Regions from separate parts of the Streptomyces sp. NPDC056734 genome, predicted to be linked through region 2. Evidence: predicted binding sites of a transcription regulator. Region 2 holds the regulator's gene; the other holds the start of a gene.
What was found. Region 2 encodes HspR, which represses chaperone genes until heat shock. Its sites were predicted from a motif close to TTGAGNNNNNNNNNCTCAA; they were not measured.
Positions count from the first base shown of each region.

Region 1: lon (endopeptidase La) is a predicted target of HspR. The motif match lies at 4,939-4,957, and genes of this name have one in related genera.

Region 1 is NZ_JBHTZD010000042.1:402-12,477, forward strand. Features, by position in the region: gene ACFRFC_RS36865 (ATP-binding protein) at 288-1,400, opposite strand; gene ACFRFC_RS36870 (response regulator transcription factor) at 1,397-2,140, opposite strand; gene ACFRFC_RS36875 (spermidine synthase) at 2,254-2,958, opposite strand; gene ACFRFC_RS36880 (YfbM family protein) at 3,562-4,062, opposite strand; gene lon (endopeptidase La) at 4,980-7,421, shown strand; gene ACFRFC_RS36890 (MarR family winged helix-turn-helix transcriptional regulator) at 7,804-8,196, shown strand; gene ACFRFC_RS36895 (hypothetical protein) at 8,243-9,031, opposite strand; gene ACFRFC_RS36900 (nitrate- and nitrite sensing domain-containing protein) at 9,430-12,076, shown strand, end outside.
Region 2 is NZ_JBHTZD010000006.1:220,142-232,217, forward strand. Features, by position in the region: gene ACFRFC_RS11335 ((Fe-S)-binding protein) at 1-693, opposite strand, end outside; gene ACFRFC_RS11340 (MraY family glycosyltransferase) at 1,220-2,272, shown strand; gene dnaK (molecular chaperone DnaK) at 2,367-4,208, shown strand; gene grpE (nucleotide exchange factor GrpE) at 4,205-4,864, shown strand; gene dnaJ (molecular chaperone DnaJ) at 4,973-6,157, shown strand; gene ACFRFC_RS11360 (heat shock protein transcriptional repressor HspR) at 6,163-6,624, shown strand; gene ACFRFC_RS11365 (substrate-binding domain-containing protein) at 6,854-7,960, shown strand; gene ACFRFC_RS11370 (LuxR C-terminal-related transcriptional regulator) at 9,084-10,121, shown strand; gene ACFRFC_RS11375 (helix-turn-helix transcriptional regulator) at 10,078-11,067, opposite strand; gene ACFRFC_RS11380 (helix-turn-helix transcriptional regulator) at 11,123-12,076, opposite strand, start outside.

The sequences.
Region 1 (12,076 bases), on a different contig from region 2:
ACCGCCCTCTTCCGCTTCACAAGTGATGGGACAGCGGGAATTAAGGCTACGCCCCCATGGCCGGGAAGGTCAGGTCGGGCCGGTTCAACGTCGTGCAAGTCACATCCGAAAGCGTGTTTCGGGGCTGGAAATGGCGGGAAACAAGCGTGGTTCCGCCTCTGAAGAAATGCGTCCGCCCAGGTCCGGCGCGTGTCGCGCGCCGACCCGATGCCGACCCGTGCCTGATCACACGTGTCCGTGGGGGCCCGGTGCAGCCGGGCCCGAAGCGTTCCCAAGCAAAGTTTACGTCAACTTGGCAGAGCGCGGTCTCCCGGAAGAGTGACAAGGATCCGGCAGCCCCTATCGGATTCGGCCACGCCGATCCGGCCGCCGTGCAGATCGACCGCCCAGCGCGCGATCGCCAGCCCCAGCCCCGTACCGCCGTCGCTGCCCGGACCGTGCGGCCGGTTGACCGCGCCCCGGTTGAACCGCTCGAACACCCGGTGCCACTCCGAGCGCGGAATGCCGGGCCCCTCGTCCAGCACCTCCAGCTCCAGCGACTCCGGACGCGCGCCGCGCCGCGCCCTGAGCGTGACCCGGCCGTGCGGCGGGCTGTGCTTGACCGCGTTGTCGATCAGATTGGCCACCACCTGGTGGATCCGCTCCGGATCGGCGTGCGCGGTCAGCTCCGGCGGGGAGACGTCCAGATGCAGATGTACGTCCGTACGGGTGTGACCGCCCGATCCGGAGGCCATGCCCGCGCGCGCCGAGGACACCATGTTGGCCTCCTTCAGCACCCCCGACAGATACGGCCACACCTCGAACCGGCGCTGCTTGAGCGGCACCACCCCGTGGTCGAGACGGGACAGGTCCAGCAGCGTCTCCACCAGCCGGCCCAGCCGCTCGGTCTGCTTCAGGGCGGTGCGCATGGTCTCGGGATCGGCCCGGGTGACCCCGTCCACGATGTTCTCCAGCACCGCCCGCAGCCCCGCGATCGGGGTACGCAGCTCGTGCGAGACATTCGCCACCAGCTCCTTGCGCTGATGGTCCTGTGCCTCCAGCTCGTCCGCCATGCGGTTGATGGCGATGGCCAGATCGCCCAGCTCGTCCCGGCGGTTCTCCCGCACCCGGCGGGTGTAGTCGCCGTGCGAGATCGCCCGGGCCACCGCGTTCATGTCGTCCAGCGGGGCGGTCAGCGAGTGCGCCACGAACTGTGTGATCAGCAGCGTGGCGATCATCGAGAAGACCGTGATGAACCGCAGCTCGGTCTGGGTGCGCACGGCGATCATCGACAGACCGGTGGTGATCAGCACCGAGGTGACGACCAGCGCGCCCAGCTTGGTCTTGATCGAGAACGGACGCACGCCGCCCCAGGGCTCCCCCCCGGGGCTCTTTCTCGCGGCCGGCCGCCCCTCGCTCATGGCGTCGGTGTCTCCAGCGCGTAGCCCACGCCGTGCACCGTGCGGATCCGCTCCGCGCCGATCTTGCGCCGCAGCGCCTTGATGTGGCTGTCGACGGTCCGGGTGCCGGAGGCGTCCGCCCAGTCCCACACCTCCGCCAGCAGCTGCTCACGGGAGAGCACCGCGCGGGGCGTGTTCGCCAGGCACACCAGCAGATCGAACTCGGTGGGCGTCAGATGCACGTCCTCCGAGCGCACCCGCACCCTGCGCTGCGCGTGGTCGATCTCCAGCTCGCCCAGGCGCAGGATGCCGCTCCTCGGCGTGGACGCGGCGATCGCCGCCCGCTCCACCCGGCGCAGCAGCACATGCACCCGCGCCGCCAGCTCCCGCATCGAGAACGGCTTGGTCATGTAGTCGTCCGCGCCGACGCCGAGCCCGACCAGCATGTCCGTCTCGTCGTCACGCGCCGTGAGCATCAGCACCGGCACCGGGCGCTGGGCCTGCACCCGGCGGCAGACCTCCAGGCCGTCGAAGCCGGGCAGCATGATGTCGAGGATCAGCAGATCGGGCTGCCACGCCTCGGCCGTGTCGACCGCCGCCGGTCCGTCGCCGGCGGTCTGCACCAGAAATCCCTCGGCGCGCAGCCGGGCCGCGATGGCGTCGACGATCGTCGGGTCGTCCTCGACCACCAGCACCCGGCGCTGTGCGCCGGGTGTGGCCGTCGCCGCCGCGCTGCTCTGGGAGGTGTGTGTCTGCTCCATCGCCCGCCCCTGAAGTGTGCTTTCCGGAATCAGTGGGGTGATCCCTGGACTGCTATTGACGCTTGAATCATCCGCGCCAGGTACGCAGCGTACGGGCAGTCCCCGCGCCTTTGCTATCCAGGCCGGACGCCGAGATGCACGACGTCCGGAACGCCCCGGGCAACCGGCACCTCTTCGGTACGCACACGGTGTAATCCGGCATTCCCCAAGGTTCCTTCAAATTCCGGAGAGGGTTTCGCGGACCATACGGCGAGTACCCCACCGGGGGTCAAGACCCCTGCGCAGCTTGCGATTCCAGCCTCCGAATAGAGCCCGTCATTGTCCTCGGTGACGGTCCAGCCGGGCCCGTTGTCGATGTCGAGGCACAGGGCGTCATAAGTGGCGCACGTCTCATTGACGTACGCGACCAGATCCGCCTGGACGATCTCGGTGCGCGGGTCGGCGAGGGCCTCGCGGGTGAACTCGGCGAGGGGGCCCGCGCGATGCCAGTCGATGACGGCCGGTTCGCGCTCCACGACGGTGATCCGGCCCCAGCGGGGATCGGCGGCGGCGTGTGCGAGCGAGAACCCGACGCCGAGCCCGCCGATGAGGACGCCGGGCGCGGTCCGCCCGGCCAGCGCGGAGAGCGCCGCGTCGATCAGCAGCCGCTCGGAGCGGCCGTCCGAGGTGTCCATCAGGAAACAGCCGTTGGCGATGATCTGGAGCAACTCGCCGTGCCTGCGCAGCACGACCTCGCCGTAGGGACCCTCACGCCGGTCCAGGACTTGCGGGCGGCCGGCGAAGGCGGGATGGCTGGGAGGGACGGAAGAGGCGGCCATCCATTCATCCTGTCAGCCTCCTGACGTCCACCCGACGGAATTTCGCACACGGTGTTGACGGACGGTGAACGTGGCCGGGGCTGCCGGGGGCGGAGTGAGCGCGGGGCCGGGCGGGGAGCGGCCGGGGAGCGGCGCCCGGCACGGCTCCCGGTCACGCCCTGTGCGGAGGCACCGAACCCGCCGTGCCGTTCGGTATATCCGGACATCCGGCCGAACGCCGTGTCCGGCGGGGCCGCGTCTCGGGGCGTCGAAACCGGCCATCGGCGCGGCGCCCCGCTCGGCGATCTCCGCGACTACGGCGGCCCGTTCCGGAGGGACGCAGGCCAGGGCGGGCACGGAGTCCGACAACGGCACAATCTCGGCCAACTCCTCCTCGGGACAGGCGAGGGGGCTTGCGAGGCGAAGCGCCTCGACGGCCCGTCCCGCTGTTCGAACGGCGTACCCGCTCCCGGCACCGCCAGATCCGCCCCGCCCCGGTCGGCGACTGCCTCGCCGCACCTGAGCGGCCCTGCCGAGCGCGCTGAACTCACCCGCCCCGCCGGTCCCTTCGGCCCGCACCGGACGGACGTACGGATGCTCGAACAGCGGTCAGGTGCCGACAGGTCAGCCGATCCATATGACGACGGCCTGCCGATAGCGGGCGGCGATCCGGAAGAAGCGGGCCAGTTCCTGGTACTCCGCGGTCACCCAGTCCAGCGTGTCGCCGCGCTCCCAGATGTGGGGGTAGATCTCGGCCGCGGTGAGGTCCGCCGGGTTCACGCCCTTGTCCAGGGCCTCGGGGGTGAGGGCGGCGAGGGCCTCGGCGGCCTGCCGGACCCGGTCGGGGGTGAGGTAGCGGGGCGGTCCGTGGCCCCACTCCGCCGCCCCGGGGAGGTCCTCCTCGCCGAACACGATGTCGACGGGGAACGCCCGGCGGCGCAGCAGGAAGTCCAGCGCGTGCCAGGTCTTCTCCGTGCTGTGCAGCCGCGGCTCCGGTACGGGTCTCTCCTCGGCGTCCGCCGCCTCGGCCAGCTCGCCGACCCGGTCCCGGGCCCACTCGGGGTCGCCGAGCGCCCGGTCGAGTTCGGCGGCGGTCAGACGTACGTATTCTCCGGTCATTCCCATGGGCGGAGCCTAGGAGGCGGCACTGACAATGCCGTCCCTGCTGTCCTCAGTGTCCTTACTGTCCTCGCCGAGGTGCTTCGCGCTGGTCAGGGGGCGCCTGGCCCTCCGGGGTGCCACCGAGGACGGCCGTGCGGGCGTTCCGGTCGGCCGCCGCGCGGTGCGGGGTGCGCATGACGGCCCTGCGCAGGCCCCCGGTGGCGGTGGTCGGCGGAGGTCTTTGTCTGGTCGACCAGGGTGGGTGACGCCGGTTGTGGCGAGCTGGCCGCGCGGGGCGGAGGAGCCGGCGGGCGCTGTGGTCGCCACGTGGGTCACCGGGTCCGTCTTCCTGTCCGTCACCCCCGCCGCGACTCCGTCCGTCACCCCCGCCTCGGCCTCGGCCGGGACCCGCCTTGCGTCCGCGCGCGCAGCCGGTAGCCCTGGTGGGCGGGGGTATGGGCTTGAGGTCCGGTGGTCGTCGGGATGTCAGGTGGGCGGGCTCGGGGTCGGTCCGTCAGCCTGATCCCGGCCCCGGCCCCGGCCCCGGCCCCGGCCCCGGCCAGGCCCGGCACCCGGCCAAAGCCCGGCCCGGCCCGCTCGGCGGTGTCGAATACCTTCATCCACACCCCGTGGCCCAGCATCGCCCCAGCCACCTTGCGGACCGTCTCCTCGTTCACCCCCGGCGTCGTTCGTGGCGCCGCGGGCATGCCGTGGTCCGGGAGGCCGACGGCGATGGTCCAGCGCCATGGCTCGGTCTGCGGCTTCGCCGGCCCGTGGGACACGTTGCGCGGGTGTCGGAATCCCCTCGCCCCTTTCGGTGTTCTGGCTCGTCACGGGCTTGTGATGGGGTGATCGCTCAGAGCGAACAGCCGTCGGGGAACAATGGGGGGCTCACGAGCATTGAGTCGGCATAGCTCAACTTGACTGCCGAAGGGGAGATCATGGCTGCTGAGTCCGCCGGCTTCGGGGCGTCCACCCCGCTCGCCCTGCCCGTGCTGCCGCTCGACGACGAGGTCGTGCTGCCCGGGATGGTGGTCCCGCTGGACCTGAATGACACAGACGTACGCGCCGCCGTGGAGGCCGCCCAGGCCGCCGCGCGGTCGGAGCCGGGCAAGCCCAGGGTGCTCCTGGTGCCGCGGATCGACGGGGTGTACGCGACGACGGGCGTGCTCGGCACGGTCGAGCAGGTCGGCCGGCTGGCCGACGGCGACCCGGGCGCGCTGATCCGGGGGCGTGGCCGCGTGAAGATCGGCGCCGGGACGACCGGGCCGGGCGCGGCCCTGTGGGTCGAGGGCACGCGTATCGACGAGAGCGTGCCGGACCCGCTGCCGGGGCAGGCCGCCGAACTGGTGAAGGAGTACAAGGCGCTGGCCACCAGCTGGCTCCGCAAGCGCGGTGCCTGGCAGGTGGTGGACCGGGTGCAGGCCATCGACGATCTGTCCGCGCTGGCCGACAACTCCGGATACTCGCCGTTCCTGACTGTCGAACAGAAGATCGAACTGCTGGAGACCGGTGACCCGGTCGCCCGGCTGAAGCTGGCCGCCCAGCAGCTGCGTGACCACCTCGCCGAGCAGGATGTCGCCGAGACCATCGCCAAGGACGTCCAGGAGGGCGTCGACAAGCAGCAGCGCGAGTTCCTGCTGCGGCGCCAGCTGGAGGCCGTACGCAAGGAGCTGCGCGAGCTGAACGGCGACAACGGCAAGGACTCGGGCGAGGAGTCCGACGACTACCGCTCGCGCGTCGAGGCCGCCGATCTGCCCGAGAAGGTGCGCGAGGCCGCCCTCAAGGAGGTCGACAAGCTGGAGCGGTCCAGCGACCAGTCCCCGGAGGGCTCCTGGATCCGTACCTGGCTGGACACCGTCCTGGAGCTGCCCTGGAGCGAGCGCACCGAGGACGCGTACGACATACAGGGTGCCAAGGGCATCCTGGACGCCGAGCACTCCGGTCTGGAGGACGTGAAGGAGCGGATCACCGAGTACCTGGCCGTGCGCAAGCGGCGCGGCGAGCGGGGCCTCGGGATCGTCGGCGGGCGGCGCGGCGGTGCCGTGCTGGCGCTGGTCGGCCCGCCCGGTGTCGGCAAGACGTCGCTCGGCGAGTCCGTCGCGCACGCCATGGGGCGCAAGTTCGTCCGGGTCGCCCTCGGCGGCGTCCGGGACGAGGCCGAGATCCGCGGCCACCGGCGTACGTACGTCGGCGCGCTGCCCGGCCGGATCGTGCGGGCCATCAAGGAGGCCGGGTCCATGAACCCGGTGGTGCTGCTGGACGAGATCGACAAGGTCGGCTCCGACTACCGGGGCGACCCGGCCGCCGCCCTGCTCGAAGTCCTGGACCCGGCCCAGAACCACACCTTCAGGGACCACTACCTGGAGGTCGAGCTGGACCTGTCCGACGTGGTCTTCCTGGCCACCGCCAACGTGCTCGAAGCCATCCCGGAGGCCCTGCTCGACCGTATGGAGCTGGTCCGCCTCGACGGCTACACCGAGGACGAGAAGGTCGTCATCGCCCGTGACCACCTGCTCCCGCGCCAGCTGGAGCGGGCGGGGCTCGACAGGGACGAGGTGACCATCGACGAGAGCGCCCTGCGCAAGCTGGCCGGCGAGTACACGCGCGAGGCCGGGGTGCGCAACCTGGAGCGGTCGGTCGCCCGGCTGCTGCGCAAGGTCGCGGCCCAGCACGAACTGGGCGAGCGGAAGCTGCCGTTCACCGTCCTGGACGCCGACCTGCGCGCCCTGATCGGACGGCCGCACCATGTGCCCGAGTCCGCCCAGGACCCGGCCGAGCGGCGCACGGCGGTGCCGGGCGTGGCCACCGGCCTCGCGGTCACCGGAGCGGGCGGTGACGTCCTCTTCGTGGAGGCGTCGCTGGCCGACCCGGAGACGGGCGCGGCGGGTCTGACGCTCACCGGGCAGCTCGGTGATGTGATGAAGGAGAGCGCGCAGATCGCCCTGTCCTTCCTGCGCTCCCACGGGGCCGAGCTGGAACTGCCGGTCGGCGACCTCAAGGACCGGGGCGTGCACATCCACTTCCCGGCGGGCGCGGTCCCCAAGGACGGCCCGAGCGCCGGTGTCACCATGACGACCGCGCTGGCCTCGCTGCTCTCCGGTCGGCAGGTCCGTACGGACGTGGCGATGACCGGTGAGGTCTCGCTGACCGGGCGGGTGCTGCCGATCGGCGGCGTGAAGCAGAAGCTGCTCGCCGCGCACCGAGCCGGGGTGACCACCGTCGTCATCCCCAAGCGCAACGAAGCGGACCTGGACGACGTCCCGGCCGAGGTGCTGGACAAGCTCGACGTCCACGCCGTGACCGATGTCCGCCAGGTCCTGGAGCTGGCGCTCGCACCCGCCACCAACGGGGCGGCGCCGGAGGTCCCGGTCGCGGCGTGACGGACGCGGCCGGTCGGGCAGGGCCCGGGGTCCCGTGAGGGAGACCCCGGGCCCTCGTCCGAAGAGGGGTCGGAGGCTGCCGCCGGTCCGTGCCTGCGAAATACTGACGGAGCTGCGGAGAAGACAGCTCCTGGCGGAAACTTTCATGGACCGGAAACCGGGCAGGGGTGCTGACGTGCACGAGGACGGAAACGGCGAGGGGCATCGGGGCGAACCGGGCCCGGCACCGAGTGGTGTGGACCAGAGCGCGGAGCAGCGGTCGGACCAGCGGTCAGGGCAGGGGGCGGACCAGCGGTCGGAGCAGGGGTCGGGGCAGCGGTCGGAGCAGCGGTCGGATCCGGTCGTGCATCGGGAATTCCTGGATCTGGAGCGCGAGCTGACGATGTTCATGCGCCGGGCGCGGGCCAACCAGGGTGAGATGGCCCGCGAGGTCCACCCCGACCTGGAGTCGTCCGCGTACGGGCTGCTGGTGCGGCTGGACGAGTGCGGGCGGCAGCGGGCCACCGACCTTGCCGGGTACATCGGCGTCGGCAAGGCCACCATGTCCCGCCAGCTGCGTGCCCTCGAAGACCTCGGCCTGATCGCCCGCGAGCCCGACCCGGCGGACGGCCGCGCCTGGCTGGTCCATCTCACCGACGAGGGCCGCAGCCGCGTCGGCCGCGTCCGTGAGGCCCGCCGCGCCCGCTATGTCAGCAAGCTCGCCCACTGGGACCGCCACGAGGTGTCCGAACTGGCGAGGCTCCTCCAGCAGCTGAACCGGGGCATGGAGAAGTAGGCGGAGAAGGAGACCCCGCCCTACAGGGCTCCCCTCAGGGCTCCCCTCAGAACTCCACGAAAACCACCGTCGCATCGTCATGCGTCTTGCTCCGCCGCAGATACACCCGTTCCTCCGCGTCGGCCCGTTCCCGTGCCCGTACCTGGTCGATCAGGGACTGGGGGCCGTTCTTGCGGACGTGGAGGAACAGGTCCGTCCAGTCGCCCTCGCGGAACGTCTCCGTCCAGCGGGTCGCGCCGTCGGTGAGGGCGGCCAGCGAGCGGACCCCGGAGCGCGGGAGCGTCCCCGTCACCGCGCGGGCCGCCACCGAGGGATCCGCGGCGGCCGTGAAGAAGCCGCCCTCCTTGTTACGGAGAGTGGCGTCGGTCGCCGCCGCCGAGGTCAGGGTGGACCGGGGCACCCGGTCGAGCCGGTCGTCGAGGACCGGGGTGACCAGGCCATCGGGCGATTCCAGCAGCAGCGCCGAGTCGGAGAGCACCAGGTATTCGATCTCCGTGGCGGACCAGCGGACGGTGACGACCGTTGCCTGTGGGGTGCGAGGGTGAGAAAGGTCACAGGTTTCGGCGTGTGCTGAAGCGGTACGCGCGATGGCGAGCGACAGCGCTTCCGCAAGGGGGACATCAGTGAGCGAAACGGTCAGCTCGGTCAATGCCCCGCCCAGGCGCGCGGCGTACCAGGGGACGGAGTGCACGCACCCCGTCCCGTCCGGCGGTGGTGTCACCCCGTCGAGCACCACGAGCGAACCGCCCTGTCCGTGGGCGGGTAGTCCGACACTCGCGAAGTCCTCGTTGGGCCGCGCCCGCTCGCCGGGCTCCGATACCAGTTCCGTACGCATTCCGTCAGTCTGCACCACGCCTTCACAACCTGCGCGAATGGGCGACAACGCCTGCCCGGACGGCACGGCGGCGCAGGTCAGCCGCCGGGTTTGCGAGTAAATGCGGTGATCCGGGAACTGGTGACGGCGAATCCTGTCAAAGTGCGTCCCGCACGTCCAACTGGGGCGCGGGACCCACCCCTGCGCACAGGCCGGAGGAACTTGCCCGCCAACTCCCCTCCGATGTTCACTCCTTCGGGTGGCGGGTCCGATGATGCGCGACCACCATCCAGCGGCACTGGGAGGGTCGGTCACCGAAACCGGGTGAGGTCACACCAGTTGCACCGAATTGACGGAACGTCACCCGGCCGAACGTCACCCGGCCCTTTGGGTACAGCGAGTCAGGAATGCGAGCACCGGTGCAGAAGAAGCGGCTTCGGCGCGCAGGCAAGCGGACGGCCCCCACAGGAGGTCAGGAGCACCCGCCCGGCACCATCGCCGGGGGATCCGCGGGCCCGGCCGGCCCGGCCGTCGGACGCGGGCGGCCCACCCATGTACGCAACCGGCTGATCATCGCGGTGGCCGTGGTCGCCGCGGCCGTCGCCGGCGCGGGCACCCCCTCGGTGCTCGCCGCCTCCGGCCAGCTGAGCGACACGCAGGACCTGGTGACGCTGGCCACGACGACCCAGAACGCCCTCACCCTGGCCCACTCGCTCGCCGACGAGCGCGACGAGGTCACCTCCTTCGTCGCCGCCGGCCGCGACGAGTCCATGGCGCCCTCCGAGCAGCACAGCGTCCGCGTGGACCGCCAGGTCGCCGAACTGCGCGCCGACCCCGGCACCCCGGCCGCGCTGCGCGAGGACCTGGACACCATCGCCGGTGTCCGCCGCACCGCGCTCACCGGCAAGAACACCGCCATCGAAGCGCACCAGGCGTACTCCGACGCCATCGACGGACTCCACCGGCTCGCCGAGGACCTGGCCGAGAACCTGCCCCCACGGGCCGGGTCCGGCGCCTACGCCCTCGCCGAACTCGACACCGCCGTCCAGCAGGCCGCCGCCACCCGGGGCCTGCTGCTGGCCGCGCTCAGCGTCCCCACCACCACCGAGACCACCTACGACCCCTACACCGGTCTGCCCATCGAGACCACCGTGTCCTCCGACGAGGACACCGAGGTCCGTGACGCGCTCACCGCCGCCGCCCAGCAGGCCCGGCTGCGCTCCGACGCGGCCCTCGCCGGCTTCCACGACAGCGCCACCGAAAGCGCCAAGACCTCCTACGACTCCACCCTCACCGGCAGCGAGGTCAACTCCGCCGACGCGTTCCTGGCCGACCTCACCGACCAGCCCACGCTCAGCGAAGGCGAGCTGTCCACCGCCGCCGACGAGCTGGACGCCGCCCTGTCGGCCCGGATCGAGCTGATGCGCGGCGTGGAGTCCGCCCTCTACGAACGCCGGACCACCGATCTGGAGGCCCTGCGCGACGACGATGTCACCGCGCTGGAGATCCGGATCGCCGCGCTCGGCGCGCTGCTGCTGCTCGCCGTCGGTATCGCCACCGCCATGGCCCGCACCCTCACCCGCCCGCTCGCGGTGCTGCGCCTCGGTTCCGCCCGGCTCGCCGAGGCCGGTGACCCGCGCGCCGCGGAAGCGGTGAAGTTCACCGGCCGCAACGACGAGTTCGCGCAGGTCGTCCGGTCCGTCAACACCCTGCACGCGCAGGCCGTCACGCTGCACGAGCGGATCGCCACCCTGGAGTCCGACCGCAAGCACCTGGTCGCCCAGCGGCAGCGGATGGCCGACGCCCGTGAGGAACTGCGCGGCGAACTCGCCGACTCCGCCACCGCCCTGGAGCGGTTGCGCGGCACCATCGGCTCCACCTTCGTCAACCTCTCGCTGCGCACCCTCGGCCTGGTGGAGCGTCAGCTCACCGTCATCGAGGGCCTGGAGGACCGCGAGGACGACCCCGACCGGCTCGCCACCCTCTTCAAGCTGGACCACTTCGCCACCGTCATGCGCCGGCACAGCGAGAACCTCCTGGTGCTGGCCGGTACCGAGCATGTCCAGCACAGCGCCGGACCGGTCCCGCTCGTCGATGTCGTCCGCGCCGCCGTCAGTGAGATCGAGCGCTACGACCGGATCCGCATCGCCGCGCTGCCGCCGCACGCGCATGTCGCGGGGTTCGCCGCCGACGACCTCTCCCATCTGCTGGCCGAACTCATGGAGAACGCCACCGCGTTCTCCCCGCCCGAGGTGCCCGTCGAGGTCTCCGGCTGGCTGCTGGAGAGCGGCGAGGTGATGCTCTCCGTGCAGGACGAGGGCATCGGCATGACCGAGGAGCGGATGGTCCGGCTCAACACCCGGCTCAGCGAGTTCGACCCGGACTCGCCCTACGAGCAGGAGGGCGACGACGGTCTCGGGCTCGGCCTGTACGTGGTGGCCCGGCTCGCCCACCGCCACCAGGTGCGGGTCCAGCTGCGGGAGCAGAAGCAGGGCGGGATCGCCGTCGTCGTGGTGCTGCCCAGGACGCTGCTCGCCGATCCGCGCCCGGCCGCCGTCCCCGCCCCGGCGCCCTCCGCCGACGCCAGCGGGACCTTCACCCTCCCCGGCGCCGACGCCGAGGCCAACTCCAACGTCCTGCACGGCCGCCGCTCCGAGTCCCGTGACCCGCTGGTCGCCCTCGCGGAACAGGCGGTGGCCGCCGCGACCCCGGACGAGCTGGAACCCGTACGGGACGAGCCGCCCACCCTGGACGCCTCAGTCACCTCAGACACCCCGGACACGGCCACCCCGGACACGGCCACCCCGGACACGGCCACTCCGGCCACCGCCGTGCCGGACGCACCGGAGACCGGCGACCCGGAAGCCGCCGTCCAGGACACGGCCGCACCGGAATCCGCCGTCCAGGACACCGCCGTACCGGAATCCGCCGTACCGGAATCCGCGGTCCAGGACACCGCCGTACCGGACATCGTGCCGGTCGCGGACACCGTGCCGGTCGCCGACGACCTCGTAGGGGAGCACGTACGGCAGCACGAGCGGGAGCGGGTGCGGGAGTCCGTGCCGG
Region 2 (12,076 bases):
GTTGAGCGCGACCACGATCATCCAGGTGAAGGACGCCGCGATCTTCACGCCCGCGAACAGATAGGTAAGGTTCTGGAGGGTGGCGAGGTCCATGCCCTCCAGCCACGACACCACGGGGTACGAGAGGAAGAACGACGCCTCGTAGCCGTCGACATGGTGCATGGCGCCTTCCAGCGCGTGCAGCATGAAGATGCAGACCCCGACGATCAGGATGACCGTCTCCACGAAATACGCCTGACCGGTGTTCGACCCCGCGAAGCGCGACTTGCGCCCGGCCCCGCCCGGCCGCGACAGCTGCCGGATCACGATCAGGGCCAGGATGCCGAGCACGGTCATGGTGCCGATGAACTCGACGAAGACGTTGTACGGCGTCCAGTCGCCGATGACCGGCAGCAGCCAGTCGGCCTTGAAGAGCTGGCCGAAGGCGTTGACGATGGTCAGCAGGAGTGTGTAGAAGCCGATCGCCACGAACCAGTGCGCGACGCCGACGACGCCCCAGCGGTTCATGCGGGTGTGCCCGAGGAACTCCTTGGCCAGGGTGATCGTGCGCAGCACGGGGTCATTGGTGCGGGCTCCGGCCGGGAGCGGCTGGCCGAGCGTCATGAACCGGAAGATCTGGAGGACGGCCCGGCCGAACAGGGCGACGCCGACCACGATGAGGACCACCGACACGATGATCGCGGCGAGTTGCATCTCAGGGCTCCTCGGGCCTGCGGGGGGAGGGACCCGCCGGTGCTCCGGCGACTCCGTCATTACTAAGCGGTAACTTACGCGGTCCTTCGAGATTACCCCGCATCCCGCCTCGCACTGTAGCCAGGCACTCGGTGATCTGTGTCGCTGAGGGGTTGCCGGGTGGGTCACTTCGGCGGTGACTCCTGCAATGCCACCCGCTGTCCGCCGGTCCGCCGGTCCGTCGTCCGCCGGTCCGCCGTCCGCCGGTCCGCCGTCCGCTGGTTCCCGTCCGCCGCCTGTCGGCTGTTGTTCGCTGCCTGCTGCCTGCATGCCGCTTGCCTGTCGCCCGCCGCCGCTATCCGCCCGCGCGCGCCTGCGCGTGGCGCGCGCCGACCGCAGTAACCGGCCCCGGGTCCCCGGCCGGCCCCCCTGGCCCCGGCCCAGCCCCCCCGGCGGCCAGCCACTCCGCCCATGTACACGCGCCACGCCGCGCCGAGACACCCCCAGTATTCATCACAAATCGTGACATTCGGCTTAGTTTGTGTACGTGTTCTACGGGATCGCCGCGGCCGTGGCCGCACTCCTGCTCGCCGCTCTGCTCTCGGCGCTGCTCCGCCCGCTCGCGCTGCGGCGTGGGCTGCTGGAGCGGCGTCGGCGGGTGCGGCCCGTGCCGGTGCTCGGCGGTGCGGCGGTGGTCGGGGCCACCGCCGCCGTCGCCGGGGCCGGGGAATGGGCCGGGGTCGCCCGGCTCGGCGGCGAGGCCGGCGCGCTGCTGGTGGCCGGCCTCGCCGTCGCCGGGCTCGGCCTCGCCGCCGACCTCTGGCGGCTGCGCACCCGCTTCCTGCTCGCCGCTACGGCGATCGCCGCGCTGTGCGTGGTGCCGTACGGGCGTACCGGCGTCGTCGGCGGGGTGCTGGCCGCCTGCTGGATCGCCGGGGTCGCGCTGGCCTTCCGGTCCCTCGACCACTCCGACGCGCTCGCCGGGACGGTCGGGGTGGTGACCGCCTTCGGGGTCGGGGCCTGCGCGGCGGCGGAGGTGATGGACGGGCTCGCGGCGCTGCTGAGCGTGCTCGCGGCGGCGCTGACCGGGTTCCTCATGCACAACTGGCCGCCCGCGCGGATCGCGCTCGGCGCCACCGGCTCGCTGTTCACCGGGTTCGTGCTCGCGGGCGCGGCGCTGCTCACGCGCGCGGGCGGCGAAATCTCCGTGTCCTTCGGCGTGTTGTTCGCCCTGACGGCGGTCGCCGTGACGGACGTGCTGCTGGTGCTGGTCGCCCGGCGGCTCGCGGGGCGGGCGCTGCGCGCGGGCGGTCCGGATCATCTGGCGCACCGGTTGCGCCGCGCGGGGCTGACGGCCCAGGGGGCGACCGTGGTGCTGGGCGCGGGCGCCTTCGCCGCGGTGGCGGTGGGGGTGCTGGTGCACACCGGGTGGGCGGGCGCGGCGGCCGTGCTGTGGGTGGCGGGCGGGGCGCTGATGGTCGTAGCGGCGCTGCTCCGGGTGCATGGGGCGCCGCAGGGGATGCCTGGGGTGCACGCAACCTCTGCTCGGCGGGGTGCGTCTTCCCAGGCCAGAGCGCAGTTGCGTGTAAGGAACGGATAAGAGTTGAGCGAGGTTGACTCAGCTCTGTTGACCCAGTCGAGAGACTGATGCACACTTGAGTCCGTTCCACTCAAGTCAGCTGGAGGAAACAACCATGGCACGTGCGGTCGGCATCGACCTGGGCACGACTAACTCCGTCGTCAGCGTTCTGGAGGGCGGCGAGCCCACCGTCATCACCAACGCAGAGGGCGCCAGGACCACGCCGTCCGTCGTCGCCTTCGCCAAGAACGGTGAGGTGCTGGTCGGCGAGGTGGCCAAGCGTCAGGCCGTCACCAACGTCGACAGGACCATCCGGTCGGTCAAGCGCCACATGGGCACCGACTGGAAGATCAACCTGGACGGCAAGGACTTCAACCCGCAGCAGATCAGCGCCTTCGTGCTCCAGAAGCTGAAGCGCGACGCCGAGGCGTACCTGGGCGAGAAGGTCACCGACGCGGTCATCACGGTCCCGGCGTACTTCAACGACGCCGAGCGCCAGGCCACCAAGGAGGCCGGCGAGATCGCGGGCCTGAAGGTCCTGCGGATCGTGAACGAGCCGACCGCGGCCGCCCTGGCGTACGGCCTCGACAAGGACGACCAGACCATCCTCGTCTTCGACCTCGGCGGTGGCACCTTCGACGTGTCGCTGCTGGAGATCGGCGACGGCGTGGTCGAGGTGAAGGCCACCAACGGTGACAACCACCTCGGTGGTGACGACTGGGACCAGCGGGTCATGGACTACCTGGTCAAGCAGTTCCAGTCCGGCCACGGCGTGGATCTGTCCAAGGACAAGATGGCCCTCCAGCGGCTTCGCGAGGCCGCCGAGAAGGCCAAGATCGAGCTGTCCTCGTCCACCGAGACCTCGATCAACCTCCCGTACATCACGGCCTCCGCCGAGGGCCCCCTGCACCTCGACGAGAAGCTGACCCGCGCCCAGTTCCAGCAGCTGACCGCGGATCTGCTGGAGCGCTGCAAGACCCCGTTCCACAATGTGATCCGGGACGCCGGCATCCAGCTCGGTGAGATCGACCACGTGGTCCTGGTCGGCGGCTCCACGCGTATGCCCGCCGTCGCCGAGCTGGTCAAGGAGCTGACCGGCGGACGCGAGGCCAACAAGGGCGTGAACCCGGACGAGGTCGTCGCCATCGGCGCCGCCCTCCAGGCCGGTGTCCTCAAGGGCGAGGTCAAGGACGTCCTGCTGCTCGACGTCACCCCGCTGTCCCTCGGTATCGAGACCAAGGGCGGCATCATGACCAAGCTGATCGAGCGGAACACGACGATCCCGACCAAGCGGTCCGAGATCTTCACCACCGCCGAGGACAACCAGCCGTCGGTGCAGATCCAGGTCTACCAGGGCGAGCGCGAGATCGCGGCGTACAACAAGAAGCTCGGGATGTTCGAGCTGACCGGTCTGCCCCCGGCGCCGCGCGGCGTCCCGCAGATCGAGGTCGCGTTCGACATCGACGCCAACGGCATCATGCACGTGACCGCGAAGGACCTGGGCACGGGCAAGGAGCAGAAGATGACCGTCACCGGCGGCTCCTCGCTGCCGCGCGACGAGGTCGACCGGATGCGTCAGGAGGCCGAGCAGTACGCGGAGGAGGACCACCGCCGCCGCGAGGCCGCCGAGACCCGTAACCAGGGCGAGCAGCTCGTCTACCAGACGGAGAAGTTCCTCAAGGACAACGAGGACAAGGTCCCCGGCGAGATCAAGACCGAGGTCGAGGAGTCCGTCGCCGAGCTGAAGGAGAAGCTCAAGGGCGAGGACCCCGCCGAGATCCGTACGGCCACCGAGAAGGTCGCCGCCGTCTCCCAGAAGCTCGGCCAGGCCATGTACGCGGACGCCCAGTCCGCGCAGGCCGCGGGCGGCGCCACCGCCGGTGACACGCCGAAGGCCGACGACGACGTGGTGGACGCGGAGATCGTGGACGACGAGCGCAAGGACGGTGCGGCGTGACCGAGGAGACCCCGGGCTTCGAGGAGAAGCCCGACGTCCCCTCCGGCGCGACCCCCGACGACGCCGAGCCGAAGCCCGCCCCCGAGGAGGGGGCGGCTCCGGCCGGGGACGGGACCGGCACAGCCGGTCTGGTGGCCCAGCTGGACCAGGTGCGTACGGCGCTCGGTGAGCGCACGGCGGACCTCCAGCGGCTCCAGGCCGAGTACCAGAACTACCGCCGCCGGGTCGAGCGGGACCGGATCGCCGTCAAGGAGATCGCGATCGCGAACCTTCTGACCGAGCTGCTCCCGGTGCTCGACGACATCGGCCGGGCGCGGGAGCACGGCGAGCTGGTCGGCGGTTTCAAGTCGGTCGCGGAGTCGCTGGAGACGGTGGCGGCCAAGATGGGCCTCCAGCAGTTCGGCAAGGAGGGCGAGCCCTTCGACCCGACGATCCACGAGGCCCTGATGCACTCGTACGCGCCCGATGTCACGGAGACGACGTGCGTCGCGATCCTCCAGCCGGGGTATCGCATCGGCGAGCGCACCATCCGTCCCGCGCGGGTGGCGGTCGCCGAGCCGCAGCCGGGCGCGCAGACGGTCAAGGGATCCGACGCCGAGTCCGCCGACGCCGATGCCGCCGACAACAAGGAGAGCGGTGGCCCGGACGAGGGCTGACGCGACGAGGAAGCCCGCGATGCCGGGCACACCGAGGAAGACGGGCAGGACGGGCACGACGGGCGGGTCAGGCGGGACAGGCAGGACGGGGAAGGAGGGACGTCGGGGATGAGTACGAAGGACTACATCGAGAAGGACTTCTACAAGGTCCTCGGCGTCCCGAAGGACGCCACCGAGGCCGAGATCAAGAAGGCGTACCGCAAGCTGGCCCGGGAGTACCACCCGGACGCCAACAAGGGCAACGCCAAGGCCGAGGAGCGGTTCAAGGAGATCTCCGAGGCGAATGACGTCCTCGGTGACCCCAAGAAGCGCAAGGAGTACGACGACGCCCGCGCGCTGTTCGGCAACGGCGGCTTCCGCCCCGGACCGGGCGGCGGCCAGGGCAACTTCAACTTCGACCTCGGCGATCTCTTCGGCGGCGGCCAGCCCCAGGGCGGCAGCGGGGGCGGCGGCTTCGGCGGCGGGCTCGGCGATGTCTTCGGCGGCCTGTTCAACCGCGGCGGGGCCGGACCGGGGACCCGGGTCCAGCCCCGGCGCGGCCAGGACATCGATTCCGAGGTCACCCTCAGCTTCACCGAGGCGATCGAGGGCGCGACGGTCCCGCTCAGGATGTCCTCGCAGGCCCCCTGCAAGGCCTGCTCGGGCACCGGCGACGCGAACGGCACACCGCGGGTGTGCCCGACCTGCGTCGGCACCGGGCAGGTGGCGCGCGGCTCGGGCGGCGGGTTCTCGCTGACCGACCCGTGCCCCGACTGCAAGGGCCGCGGCCTGATCGCGGAGAACCCCTGCGAGGTCTGCAAGGGCAGCGGCCGGGCCAAGTCCTCGCGCACCATGCAGGTCCGTATCCCGGCCGGGGTCCATGACGGCCAGCGGATCCGGCTGCGCGGCAAGGGCGGGCCGGGCGAGCGCGGCGGCCCGGCGGGCGATCTGTATGTGGTCGTCCATGTCGGCGAGCACCCGGTGTTCGGCCGCAAGGACGACAACCTCACCGTCTCCGTCCCCGTGACCTTCACGGAGGCGGCGCTCGGCGGCGAGGTGCGGGTCCCGACGCTGGGCGGTCCGCCGGTCACCCTGAAGCTGCCCCCCGGCACACCCAACGGCCGTACGATGCGGGCCCGGGGCAAGGGCGCGGTCCGTAAGGACGGCAGCCGCGGCGACTTGCTGGTGACCGTCGAAGTGAGTGTCCCCAAGGACCTTTCGGGGAAGGCTCGTGACGCGCTGGAGGCGTATCGCGAGGCGACCGCGGGTGAGGATCCGCGGGCGGAGCTGTTCCAGGCCGCGAAGGGAGCTTGATCGAGATGGACGGCCGTCGTCCCCGTCAGCGCGGGGGAATTCCCGAAATGACCGAGGAGACCCCGGTCTACGTCATCTCGGTGGCGGCCCAGCTCTCCGGTCTGCACCCGCAGACACTGCGTCAGTACGACCGTATGGGCCTGGTCTCCCCGGACCGCACCGCGGGCCGGGGCCGGCGCTACTCGGTCCGGGACATCGAACTGCTCCGCCAGGTGCAGCAGTTGTCGCAGGCCGAGGGCATCAACCTGGCCGGGATCAAGCGGATCATCGAGCTGGAGAACCAGGTCGCCGCGCTCCAGGCCCGCGTCGCCGAGCTGGAGTCCGCCGTCGACGGGGCCGCCGCGGCGATGCGCCAGCGCGAGGCGCAGGTGCACGCGTCGTACCGCCGCGATCTGGTGCCGTACCAGGAGGTGCAGCAGACCAGCGCGCTGGTGGTGTGGCGGCCGAAGCGGCAGCAGCCGGACTGACCGGCCGGTTCCATGAACGGCCAAGGGCCGGGAGGGCGGAACAGCCCCTCCCGGCCCTTACTCGTGTCCACCTCGGCGGCCTCCGGAAGCGCCCCGTAAACGGAAGGCGATATTGCCATCTCGTTAACTCGTATCGCTTGACGTCTCCAGCGCTTGACGCGTTGGCTCTTCAGTCATTCGGGTTGTGCACCGCCACCCGCGTCCCATCCGCACATGAAGTGAGAACCAAATGGCTCGTATCGCCCGCTCCGTGGCCACGTCCTCGCTGATCCTCTCGCTCGCCGGCTGCGGCGTCCTGGGCGCGACGGGGGACGCCGGCGACGCCACCCCGACCAAGGGCGACGACCTCACGATCGGACTGCTGCTCCCGGAGAAGGCGAACACGCGCTACGACCGGTTCGACCACCCCATCTTCGAGCGGAAGGTCGCGGATCTCACCGACAACAAGGGCAAGGTCGAGTACGCCAACGCCGACGCGGACGCGGCACTCCAGCAGACCCAGCTCCAGCAGATGATCGACAACGCTGTCGACGCGATCGTGCTGGACGCGGTCGACGCCAAGGGCATCGCGGGCGAGGTCCAGAAGGCGAAGGACGCGGGCATCCCGGTCATCGCCTACGACCGGCTGGCCGAGGGCCCGATCGACGCGTACATCTCCTTCGACAACGAACTCGTGGGCGAGGTGCAGGGCCGCACCCTGCTGGAGGCGCTGGGCAGCGATGTCTCCACCTCCGACCGGATCGTGATGATGAACGGCTCGCCGACCGACCCCAACGCCGGCCAGTTCAAGCAGGGCGCGCTGGACGAGCTGGAGGGCCAGGTCACGATCGCCGAGTCGTACGACACCAAGGACTGGAAGCCGGAGAACGCCGAGGCGAACATGGCCGCCGCGATCAAGGAGATCGGCGCGGACAACATCGCCGGGGTGCTCGCCGCGAACGACGGCATGGCGGGCGGGGTCATCAAGGCGCTGGCGGCGGCCGGGGTCACCGAACTGCCGCCGATCACCGGGCAGGACGCCGAACTGGTGGCCGTGCAGCGGATTCTCACCGGCGAGCAGTTCATGAGCGTATACAAGTCCTATCCGCAGGAGGCCGAGGCCGCCGCCGAGATGGCGGTGGCCCGGGTGCAGGGCAGGGACATCCAGTTCGACGCGCTGACCCGGGACCGGGTGGACAGCCCGACGCACGAGGACATCCCGTCGCAGCTGGTGACGGTGGTGGCGCTGACGGCGGAGAACATCAAGGACACCGTGGTCGCCGACGAGATCTACCAGGTGTCGGACATCTGTACGGCCGACTACGAGGAGGCCTGCGCGGCGGCGGGCCTGACGTAGGGCCTCTCGGCCGGATCACGCCGGATCCGCGGGCGCCGGGATCCGTGCCGGGCGATCACCCCGGCGGGAGAACGGCCACCGCACGGGGCGCTCCCGGCTGCGGAACGGGTCTCGTCCCGCGTCGGCCCCGGGTATGCGGGGGTGTTCCGATCGACCCGCGCGGTCCGGTCGAGGGCTACGCGTCGGCCCCGCGTATGCGGGGATGTTCCGCGGGAGCAGGGGGCCGAGGACATTTCTCGGCTGTTGGCCCCGCCCGTGCGGGGGTGTTCCGCAGGCGTCCGCCCTGCTGTCGCTGCGCAACGCGTCGGGCTCCGCCCCTGCCGGGAAACGGGCCTGGTCCTGTGCCGGCCATCACCCCGGCGGGAGAACGGCCACCGCACGGGGCGCTCCCGGCTGCGGAAGGGGTCTCGTCCCGTGTCGGTCCCGGGTATGCGGGGTGTTCCGTGGGCGCAGGAGGCCGAGGACATTTCCCGGCTGTCGGGCCCGCCCGTGCGGGGGTGTTCCACAGGCGTCCGCCGTGCTGTCGCTGCGCAGCGCGTCGGGCCTCGCCCTGCCGGGAAACGGGCCTGGACCCGTGCCGGGCACACCCCGGTGGGAGTACGGCCACCGCATGGGGCGCTCCCGGCCGCGGAACGGGTCTCGTCCCGTGTCGGCCCTGGGTATGCGGGGGTGTTCCACAGGCGTCCGCCTCGCTGTCGCTGCGCAACGCGTCGGCCCCCGCCCCCGCCGGGAAGCGGGCCTGGTCCCGCGTCGCCCCCCGCCCCCGCCGGGAAACGGTCCGCCCTCCGGGAAACGGCCCCCGGGAAACGGCCCGCCCCGCCCGGAAACGGCCTCGCGCCGCGCAGGCTCCGCCCCCTCGCGTACGTCACTCACACCCGCCGCAAGTCCCGTACACCGTCGTCATCTTGTTGTGTGCGAAGGTGCGGGGGACGGGGGAAAGCGGTGCAGAACGGCGGGATCTTGTGGCGCCGTTCCGAAGAGCCGTGTTGCGGAGCAGGTCCGGGCCGCGCATAGTTGCGGGGCCGAAGGGGCTCGTCGGTGCCGGCCTCCCGGGTGTGGCCGGGGCCCGTCGGCGGACCGCGCCGACGACACGGAGAGGCTGGGACCGGGGGTGGAATGGGCGATGGCCGGGCACGGAAGGGAGCATCCCCACGGTGCCGACCGACTGTGCGAGGCCGGTGACCGCGTGTACTCCCGGGCCGTACGGCGCGGCCGGGTGCCGCGCGGCGACGCCGGGCCGGTGCCCTGTCTGCTGGAGCTGGCCCTGCTGCACCCGGACCCCGATGACATGGACTGGCTGGTCCCCACGGCCCCGCAGGAGGTCATGACCCGGCTGCTGCGCGGGGTCTACGACGAGGTCAGCGCGGGCCAGCGGCGGGTGGGCGCGGCGGTCGCCGCCGTCGAGTGGTACGCGGGCCTGGGCGGCCCGGCCCCGGCCTCGGCGCCGGGTGAGGGCACCGCGATCCGGGTGCTGGACGGCCCCGCCCGCATCCAGGCGGCGCTGGACGAGGCGACGGAGGCGTGCACGACGCAGGTGCTCACGGTCCAGCCGGGCGGCATCCGCCGGGAGCACGAACTGTCCGAGGGCCTGCACCGGGCGCTGGCGCTGCGCGGTCGCGGCGTGCGCATGCGCGACCTGTACAACCATGTCGCCCGGCACGGCCAGGGACTGCTGAACTACCTCGAACTGATGGGCGAGGCGGTCGAGGCCCGGACGCTGGACGAGGTGATCGACCGGCTGATCCTGTTCGACCGCACGGTGGCGTTCATCCCGGCGAACGCGGACCGCACGATGGCCCTGGAACTGCGCCACCCCGGCCTGGTGGAGTACCTGGTGACCGTCTTCGAGCGCCTGTGGCGGCTGGCGATCCCGCTGACCGCCCCGCTCCCCGACACCGGCATCGAGGGCATCTCGCACCGCGAGCAGTCCATCGCCGCGCTGCTGGCGGAGGGCCACCAGGACGCGGTGATCGCGGAACGCCTGGGCATCAGCGTCCGTACCTGCCGCGCGCACATCGCCCGTCTCTCGGAGACCCTGGGCGCCGCCAGCCGTACCCAGCTGGGGGTGCGCATAGCCCAGGTGGGGCTGGACAGTCCCGCCTCCGCCCCGGCCGGGCTCACCCTTCCCGGTCAGGGTCGAGAATCCCCGACCGCGCGATGAGATAGCCGAGCTGCGCCCGGCTCTCGCTGCCGAGGGTGGCGGCGAGCTTGGCGATGTGGACGCGGGCGGTGCGGATGTTCATGCCGAGGCGTTCGGCGATGACGGCGTCCGTCAGGCCGTCGACGAGCAGCCGCGCTATGGCGTGCTGGCGATGGGTGACGCCGTTGAGGGCGGGCTGCCGGACGGCCTGCGGGTACATCGGGGTGGCGAGGTGCCACAGGCGGTCGAAGGTGGTTGCCAGGAAGGTCACGAGGGCGGGGACCCGGATCTCCAGGGCGAGGGTGCGGTCCGGGTTCGCGGGGAGGAAGGCGACCTCGCGGTCGAGGATGATGAGGCGCTCGGTCACCTCGTCCAGCGTGCGGGCCTCCACATCGCCGGACAGCTGCTCGTAGCGTCCGGCCGTGATCGGGACGTACCGCAGGGTGTGCTGGTAGAGGGTGCGGATCCGGGCGCCGCGGTCGAGGAGTTCCTGGTCGCGCCGGATGGCTTCGGCGTGGCTCTCCACCGGCTTGCCGACCAGGCCGTTGTGCGGCTGGACGCAGAGCATCTCCTCGGTGGTGGCGGCCATGGCCCGGGCTATCGCGTCGTTGATCACGCGCAGTCCGCTCAGTGCCGAGACGCCCGGGTCCGCCGGGGGCCCGGCGCGGCCGCCGATCCCTATCAGCGGTTCGAGCAGCTGGGTCAGCCGCGTCTCGCGCAGGCGCTCGTCGGCGACCCGCAGCGCGGAGGCGCGCAGGAAGTGCTGGAGCGCGAGCGCCGGGGACACGGGCTCCAGCCGGTCCAGGTCGGTGAGCGCCGGGACCAGCAGCCCGGTGTCCACCAGACAGGGCACCTGGGCGGCCGTCGCGCCGGCCACCGACCCTTCGCGCAGGGCCAGTTCGTAGAGGGCGAGGCCGGCGGGGCACAGGTCCTCCACACCGTGCTCGGGGTGGGGTGCGGCGGTCACTCGATTGCACCCTCCTGGCGGGTCCCCGGCCCGGCGGCCGGGCGGTTCACCGCCCTCAACGCTGCTGGTCCTTGTCCAGAATCCCGGACTGCGCGATGAGATAGCCGAGTTGGGCCCGGCTGCCGCTGCCCAGCGCGGTCGCCAGCTTGGCGATGTGGGCGCGGCAGGTGCGGACGTTCATCCCGAGGCGGCGGGCTATCGCCTCGTCGACATGGCCCTCCACCAGGAGCTTGGCGATGGAGTGCTGGATGTCGGTGATGCCGTCGGGGGCGGTCTCGTACGGGGCGCCGGCGCTCAGCGGGACCGCCCGGTCCCACATGAACTCGAAGACCTTGATCAGGTAGTTGACCAGGCCGGGGTGGCGCAGTTCGAGGGCCACCTGCCGGTCGTCGCGGATCGGGATGAACGCGACCGTCTCGTCGCAGATGATGAGGCGCTCGACCAGTTCGTCGATGGTGCGGTATTCCGCCTTGCCGTCGGCGAACTGGTCGGTGTAGGCGATGCGTTCGGGGCTGTGGCGCGCGGTGTGCTGGTAGAGCGTGCGGATGCGGACCCCGCGCTCGATGAGCGTGCGGTCCCGCTCCAGCCCCTCGATCAGCCGGTTCTCCGGGCGGCGGCCACGATTCGGCTGGATCGTGAGCATCTCGTTCTGGCACTGGGCGGTTGCCAGGTCGAGCGCCGAATTGATCCGGTCCAGCCCTTCCAGCACGGTGATGGAGTGGGTGGGGGCGACCTCCCGGGCGCTCAGTGCCATGAACGGCTCGAACGCGTCCGCCAGCTCGATGGTCAGCCGCCGCCGCTCGGTGATCTCCCGTTCGAGCGAAGTGAGCCGCTGGGCCAGGGCGATCGACGGGGCGATGGGCACCAGCCAGTTCGGGTCGTCGGGGTCGGGGTGGAGGAGGGCGTACTCCATGAGGCAGGGAGCGGTCTCCACCTCCGTACGGGCGACGCGTCCTGTACGCAGAGCGTTGGCATAAACGCGGCCACCTTCTGCACACAGCTCGGTCAC